DNA from 2 places in the Exiguobacterium sp. s91 genome. Region 2 is predicted to be linked to the other one. Evidence: riboswitches for the same ligand, from Rfam matches in the RefSeq annotation. Region 2 holds a riboswitch; the other holds the start of a gene.

Region 1 (3,626 bases), on a different contig from region 2:
ACTCCGTGAAACCGATGACTAAATAACCGACTGCCGCAGTGACGGCACCGACTAGCGCATACGGTAACTGTGTCGTAACGTGATCGATATGATGGGATCCAGCCCCTGTCGAACTTAAGATTGTCGTATCGGAAATCGGTGAACAATGGTCACCGAAGACAGATCCAGCAAGAACAGCAGCAAGTGTCGGTAACAAGAGTGAGGCATCGACAGCCATGACGAGATCCGCACCGATTGGCAACATGATCCCGAATGTACCCCAACTTGTTCCTGTCGAGAATGCCATCAAGCCGGCAATCAAGAATAACAAGAACGGCAAGTACGACGCAGAAATCGAGTTGCTAACGAAGCTCGCGAGATAATCACCGGTTTTCATATCACCGATGACAGCAATGATCGTCCAAGCGAATAACAGAATCACGACTGCTGGCCACATCGAACGCATACCAGCAACGATGCTTGCACGGTAATCGCGGCCCGGAATTTTTCGTCCGATCAGCATCAGGAAAGCGACGATTAAACTGATGACGACACCTGCGACGAGTGAACGTGTGACGTCTGTTGCCTCAAATGCTCCAATTAAAGTAAACGGGCGATTGTCGGCTGCAAGTGCCTGAGCACCTGTCCCGAGTAACGCACTGATTGTAGCAATGACAAGAACGACGATCGGAACGACGAGATCCCGGACTTTTCCGTTCGTATGTTCGTTGACCTCTTTTGCCATCCCCATCGGTGTTCCTTTTGACGCATCAAAAAGTTCACCATTCGCGGCACGGCGTTCATGCTGTTTCATCGGTCCGACAGAGATACCAGAGTAAGCGATGTAAAGTGTTAAAAGTAACGCGAAAATCGCATAGAAGTTCATTGGAACGATCATCATGAAAGCACTAAACGCTGAGTAATCCGTAATCGAGTGCGTCGTTAAGATACCGGCGATGATGGAGATGATGAATGCGCCCCAACTCGAAAGCGGACTGATGACACAAACAGGCGCAGCTGTTGAGTCAATCAAATAGGCAAGCTTTGCACGTGAGACACCACGGCGATCCGTTAACGGACGACTGACGTTGCCGACAGCGAGACTGTTGAAGTAATCATCGATGAAAATCAAGATACCGAGTCCGAAGGCAACTAAGCGTGCACCACGCGCTGTCTTGACGTGAGTAGAAGCCCATTCACCGAAGGCACGAGCGCCACCTGATGTCTGAATGAGCGTGGAAAGGACGCCGAGCAATAACAAGAAGACAAGCAATAAGACGTTCCACTCGTTCAAGGCACCGTCTGCCCAAAAGAGGCTGAAGATGTTCTTGCCGAGATAGGTTACCGTATCGATCGGGTTAAAACGGTGAAGTAACAGGGCACCGACGAGAATACCGACACCTAACGAAAGAACGACCTTTCGGGTAAAGATGGCTAATAAGATAGCTAGTAAAGCAGGTACAAGGGCAATGATGGAATCTGAATAGTTGACCATGAAAAATATCCTCCTCTTTAATAAATGGCTTAAAGATGAGACCCCGCGGCACAAAAAAAGCAAGGGCACCGGCAACAAAGCCGACACCCTCGCTGGATGCGTCTTTCTTAGCCGAATTGGAGCGCTCCATACAATTGTTATGTATGGCAATCGATCGGGTGTTTCCCGAATCGACCAACGACGATATGCTCGACACATACTGTCATTTCGGCGATGTCACCTTTCCTGTAGTCGTCTTCGTTGTCATCCTCGGACCAAGTACTGATTGAAATCGCGCCTCTACCTCATCGATAGAATAGTCATATTCTGTTCTTATGGACACTTTATCATGTATTTCAGAAGCGATTCAACCATATATTCTGATAATTTAAGATAAAGTTGTTTATTCAGCAAAATGTTGAATGAGCTGTTTCATCAAATAGGCTTGGTTTTCCTCGAATTGTTTTTTTCGATGACCGTTCGCGCCAGATGGGTGGGGGAATCCGGAAAGAAGCTGATGCTGTTCGATTCGTCCATCATGAATCAATCCACGGACTTGCGTCTCGACGACCCGACCGAGTGGAATTAATAACGCTGGTTTTTGTAACTGATTGATCTCAGCGACGAAGTGTTCTTCCGCGTAGTGCCTTAATAAAGGGCTACGATTGATCTTCGGTTGATGACCCGAGTAATTCTTTTCGCGATAAAAGACGGGTTGCTTTAACAGTGACGTTGGATGCAATAATTTCTGATGTTGATGAAATAAGCTAGCCGTCGTCTCGATTCCGAGCAATGCTGGAAGTTCAAGTGTATCGAGCATCTGGACGAGGTTACGTCGCATCGTTCCGGCAAAGCTTGCTGTATATTTGACGAGGCGTGCCGTCTCTTCTAATGAAACACCATGATGGAGGGCATCCGTCGCTTCTTCGAAAGCGATTCGCATCTGTTCAAAACCTGGTGTGATCCCGATGATGACGACTTTTGCTTCAGTATTGACATATTCGCCAATCGGAGAGTAATAGACGGTCAGCTCGTTCTCCTGTTGCAATAAAAAATCGTCCGTCCATAATTCATCACGTCGTAACGTACGATCGTCAGGTAAGCTACGAATGGCTTGTTCAAATATAGTTAATGAATTCATGAAGGACCCTCTCTCTCTGTAATGGCACTATGATAACAAATAATACCATTTGTGACAATTCGACCCTTTCACTATTTGTATATAGGTATATAAAAAAGGACTCGATACGAGTCCTTTTCGTGCATCATGCGCGTTCTTTGACCGAAGCGACTTCATAAGTCAGAATCTCGCTGCCGAGCATTGGCGATTCTCCTGCCTCACTACTCGCAGGTCGACTATGTGACGCTTTGAAATCGTCACTTTCCCGCCACGCTTGAAAACTCTTCATATCTTCCCAGTACATGTTGACGTTCATTTCATCGTGTTCTTCGATGTTTTGCGTCAATAAGACCTCGACGCGGATGAATCCGTCCATCGTATCAAGTCCACTTGGACGCGTAAAACGAGGAGCGAGAGCTGCAGCCATCCCTTTTTTGACTTTAATCCGGTTCGTAACGACGATCATCATAAAATCCCCTTTCAAAAAACGAGTAACGTACTTCTTCAGTATAGTACGATGAAGGCAAGAATGCCGGAAAGAAGGAACAAACGACAATGAATGAACAGGAATACGATCAACGATTACGAATCGAGACCATTGAGATGCAACATCTTTATGGTGTGTTTAGTCACTACAATCGATATGAACCAACGCCTTATGCGGCACTAGACGAATTATGCGAAACGTATTTGTTTCAAAAACAGGATACTGTCATTGATTTCGGGTGTGGGAAAGGGCGTTTGAACTTTTACTTACACGACCGATTCGATTGTTCCGTCATCGGAATCGAGATGAACGGACAATTTTACGAGGACGCACTCCGGAATATGGCGAACTACCAAAGTCGACGGAAGCGGCGTTCCGGAAGTTTGCGATTCGAACAGACGTATGCCGAGCAGTATACCATTCCGGATGAGGCGAATAAGTTTTATTTCTTTAATCCATTCTCTTCACAAATTTTCATGAAAGTGATCGATCACATTTTAAGTTCGGTCGAACGTTCCCCGCGTTCAGTTGATCTCATCTTGTATTACCCGACCGATGAATACCGG
Region 2 (3,626 bases):
TTAGCGAGCGTCGATTTAAAAGGCAGTCTCGCACACGCGCAGATGCTATTTGAACAAGGGATCCTCGCTCAAGACGAGTGGACACAAATCGAGCAAGGACTGAAGCAACTGGAAACGACGTTAGCGGATCATGTGTATACGCTAGCAGATGAAGACATTCACATGAATCTCGAGCGTCTATTGACGGAACAGATTGGTCCGGTTGCAGGAAAACTGCATACGGCACGGAGCCGAAATGACCAGGTCGCAACGGATTTACATCTATGGATGGAACAACATGTTGAAGCGTTGACGACGGCATTACGCGAGCTCCAATCGGTTATCACGGAACAAGCTGAGCAACATATCGAGACGGTCATGCCAGGTTATACGCATTTGCAACGGGCACAACCGATCTCGCTTGCGCATCACTTGCTCGCTTATTTCTGGATGTTCGAACGTGATGTCGAACGGTTGACGGATAATCAAAAGCGGATCCGGAAATCACCGCTCGGGGCAGGCGCGCTCGCGGGGACGACATTCCCAATCGATCGTTTCCGTTCTGCCGAGTTGCTCGGTTTTGAGTCAATCTATCCGAACAGTCTCGACGCTGTCTCCGACCGCGATTTCGTCATCGAATACCTCGGGATCGCCTCGACCGTCATGATGCATCTCTCGCGTTTTTGTGAAGAAATCATCATCTGGGCATCGCAAGAATTTGGCTTCATCGAGTTGTCTGATGCTTTCTCGACAGGGTCGAGCATGATGCCACAGAAGAAAAATCCTGATTTCGCTGAATTGATTCGTGGGAAAACGGGGCGCGTCTACGGCAATCTGATGGGCTTCTTGACGACGATGAAGGCATTACCACTCGCTTACAACAAAGACATGCAAGAGGATAAGGAAGGGGTCTTCGATACAGCAGATACCGTTCTCCAATCCGTTCAAATCTTCACCGGAATGATTGAATCTGCGACGTTTAAGACCGAAGCGCTCAAGAAGGCGACAATGCAAGACTTCTCGAATGCAACGGAACTCGCTGACTACCTTGTAACGAAAGGCATACCGTTCCGGGAAGCGCATGAAATCGTCGGCAAAGCCGTCCTTTACTGTGTGCAGAACGGTTGTTTCCTGAAGGATTTGAACCTCGAGACGTATCAAACGTTCCATCCTGATATCACAGAAGACGTCTATCCGCTCCTCGATCCGGTTCAAGCAGTAGCACGCCGGACTAGCTACGGCGGGACAGGGTTTGCTGCCGTGTCGGAGCAACTCGAACTCACGAAACAGCATCTTGCGAATTGACGAATTTTGAAAAAAAACAGTCAAATGACTGGATTTAACAAAAGATGTCTGCTATAACTGTAACTAACAACCGACAGATAGAGGCGCGGATGACATGAGTAGCATCATTCTTGAAGGCAAGCATGCCGAATGATGTGAAAGGGGAAGTCCGCCGAAGTGAACGAGAAGATGCTTCTTCTTGTTTGCTGGTACAACGGTTAAGATCCGTTGTACTGCCGAAACCGATGTTTCGGAGCGCTATCTTACGTAAAAGAACGAATGACTTTGTCTTCGTTTGTCCGATCGTGATAACGACGGGCCGTAGGAACGCTCCTACCGGCCCGTCGTTTTTTTTCTGTATCGGGACAAAGGAGATAGGATTGTGACAACTGTACTTAAATTTGGTGGAAGCTCGGTTGCGACTGTCGAACAGATTCAGTCTATTGCGAATTATTTGAAGAGTCGCGCAGCCGAAGGTGAAAAACTCGTCGTCGTCGTTTCGGCGATGGGCAAGATGACAGATTCTTTGATCGCTCAGGCGCAAGCCATCACGGATCGCCCCGAGCGAAGAGAACTCGATCGACTGCTTGCCATCGGAGAAGAACAGACGATTTCATTACTCAGCATCGCCCTCAACTCGCTCGGTGTCAAAGCGTTATCGCAAACAGGCGCTCAAGCAGGAATCAGCACGATGGGCGTGCATACGAAAAGTAAGATCAAACAGATCGATGGAGATCTGTTACGACAAAAACTCGAAACGTACGATGTCGTCATCGTCGCCGGATTCCAAGGTGTCAACGAACTCGGTGATGTCACGACGCTTGGACGGGGTGGGTCGGATACAACGGCAGTTGCCCTTGCGGCAGTCCTTGATAAACGGTGCGAAATCTATACCGATGTCGACGGTGTCTATACAGCTGATCCACGAATCCACGCCGCCGCTCAACCGATTCCACATATCTCGTATGATGAGATGATGGAAATGAGCGCCCTCGGGTCGAAGGTCATGGAAATGCGAAGTGTCGAACTAGGAAAAAAATACGGCGTACACATCTTCGTCGGGAAAACACTTGAATCGAAAAGGGGAACATGGATCATGGAAGCGACGGAAACAATGGAACAAAAAGCGGTGACGAGTGTCAGTGTGACGAAGAACGTCTTGACGGTATCAATCAAACACGTACCGCAAACGAATGCAGCAGTAGCCGATATCTTCGAACTGTTATCCAATCGCCACGTCAACATCGACATGATCAGTCAAACGACGTTCGACAGTGACATCTTCTTATCGTTCTCATGTCCACTCGATGAGGAAGAGTTCCTCGATGAAGCATTGAAAGACATCATGGATCGCTTCACGACAGTCAAGGTCGATCGCCATAATCAGCACGCGAAGTTATCTGTCGTCGGCATCGGGATGCGGGATGCAACAGGTGTCGCTTCGAAGTTGTTCGCAATCTTCCGAGCGGAGAACATTCCGTTCTATCAAGTTACGACTTCAGAAATCAGCATCTCATACACGATTGCACAAGCAGATATTGAACGGACGGTTGCAGCGATTGCAAACGCGTTCGAGTTATAAGGAGGAAAACAGGATGTATCATGTAGCAGTCATTGGAGCAACCGGCGCCGTCGGTCAAAAAATGTTACAAGTACTAGCCGAACTGGACTTCCCGGTCAGCCGCCTGTCCGCTTACGCTTCTGCTCGTTCAGCAGGGAACACGGTACAGTTCAAGGAAGAAGCCATTACGATCCAAGCACTGACACCAAGTATCACGGAAGACGAGATTGACGTCGCGTTGTTCGCGGCGGGCGGAACGATCAGTGAACAATATGCCCCGTTACTAGCTGAAAACGGAACACTCGTCGTTGATAATTCAAGTGCTTTCCGGATGCAGGAGACGATTCCGCTTGTCGTGCCAGAAGTCAATCCACAAGCGATTCAAGTGACGGACCGCTTGATCGCAAATCCGAACTGTTCGACGATTCAATCCGTCGTCGCCTTAGCACCGCTCCAGTCACTGGGATTCGAGCGTGTCAACTATACGACGTATCAGGCCGTATCCGGTTCTGGTCAAAAAGGAATCGAGGATCTGGCACGTGGAGCACGCGGAGAAGAGCCCGTCAATTATCCGCATCCGATTCACGATAACATCTTGCCACATATCGATGTGTTCCTTGAGAACGGCTATACGAAAGAAGAGCAGAAGATGATTGACGAAACACGGAAAATCTTCAATCTTCCAGCACTACCAGTCAGTGCGACATGTGTGCGTGTTCCAGTCACGAATTCTCACTCGGTTGCGATCAACGTCACGTTTACGCAGCCGACGACGGTTGCAGCGATCCGTGAAGCACTTGAA

The links. Region 2 has a riboswitch for lysine ahead of KNQ06_RS15365 (aspartate kinase). Riboswitches for the same ligand answer to the same signal wherever they lie in the genome.
Region 1: another riboswitch for lysine. It lies ahead of KNQ06_RS14075 (Na+/H+ antiporter NhaC family protein); the one in region 2 lies ahead of KNQ06_RS15365 (aspartate kinase).

The regions. Positions count from the first base shown of each region.
Region 1 is NZ_JACSMZ010000003.1:177,577-181,202, reverse strand. Features, by position in the region: gene KNQ06_RS14075 (Na+/H+ antiporter NhaC family protein) at 1-1,474, opposite strand, end outside; lysine riboswitch at 1,586-1,764, opposite strand; gene KNQ06_RS14070 (uracil-DNA glycosylase family protein) at 1,857-2,594, opposite strand; gene KNQ06_RS14065 (heme oxygenase) at 2,719-3,039, opposite strand; gene KNQ06_RS14060 (class I SAM-dependent methyltransferase) at 3,129-3,626, shown strand, end outside.
Region 2 is NZ_JACSMZ010000004.1:176,129-179,754, reverse strand. Features, by position in the region: gene argH (argininosuccinate lyase) at 1-1,284, shown strand, start outside; lysine riboswitch at 1,355-1,532, shown strand; gene KNQ06_RS15365 (aspartate kinase) at 1,646-2,845, shown strand; gene KNQ06_RS15360 (aspartate-semialdehyde dehydrogenase) at 2,859-3,626, shown strand, end outside.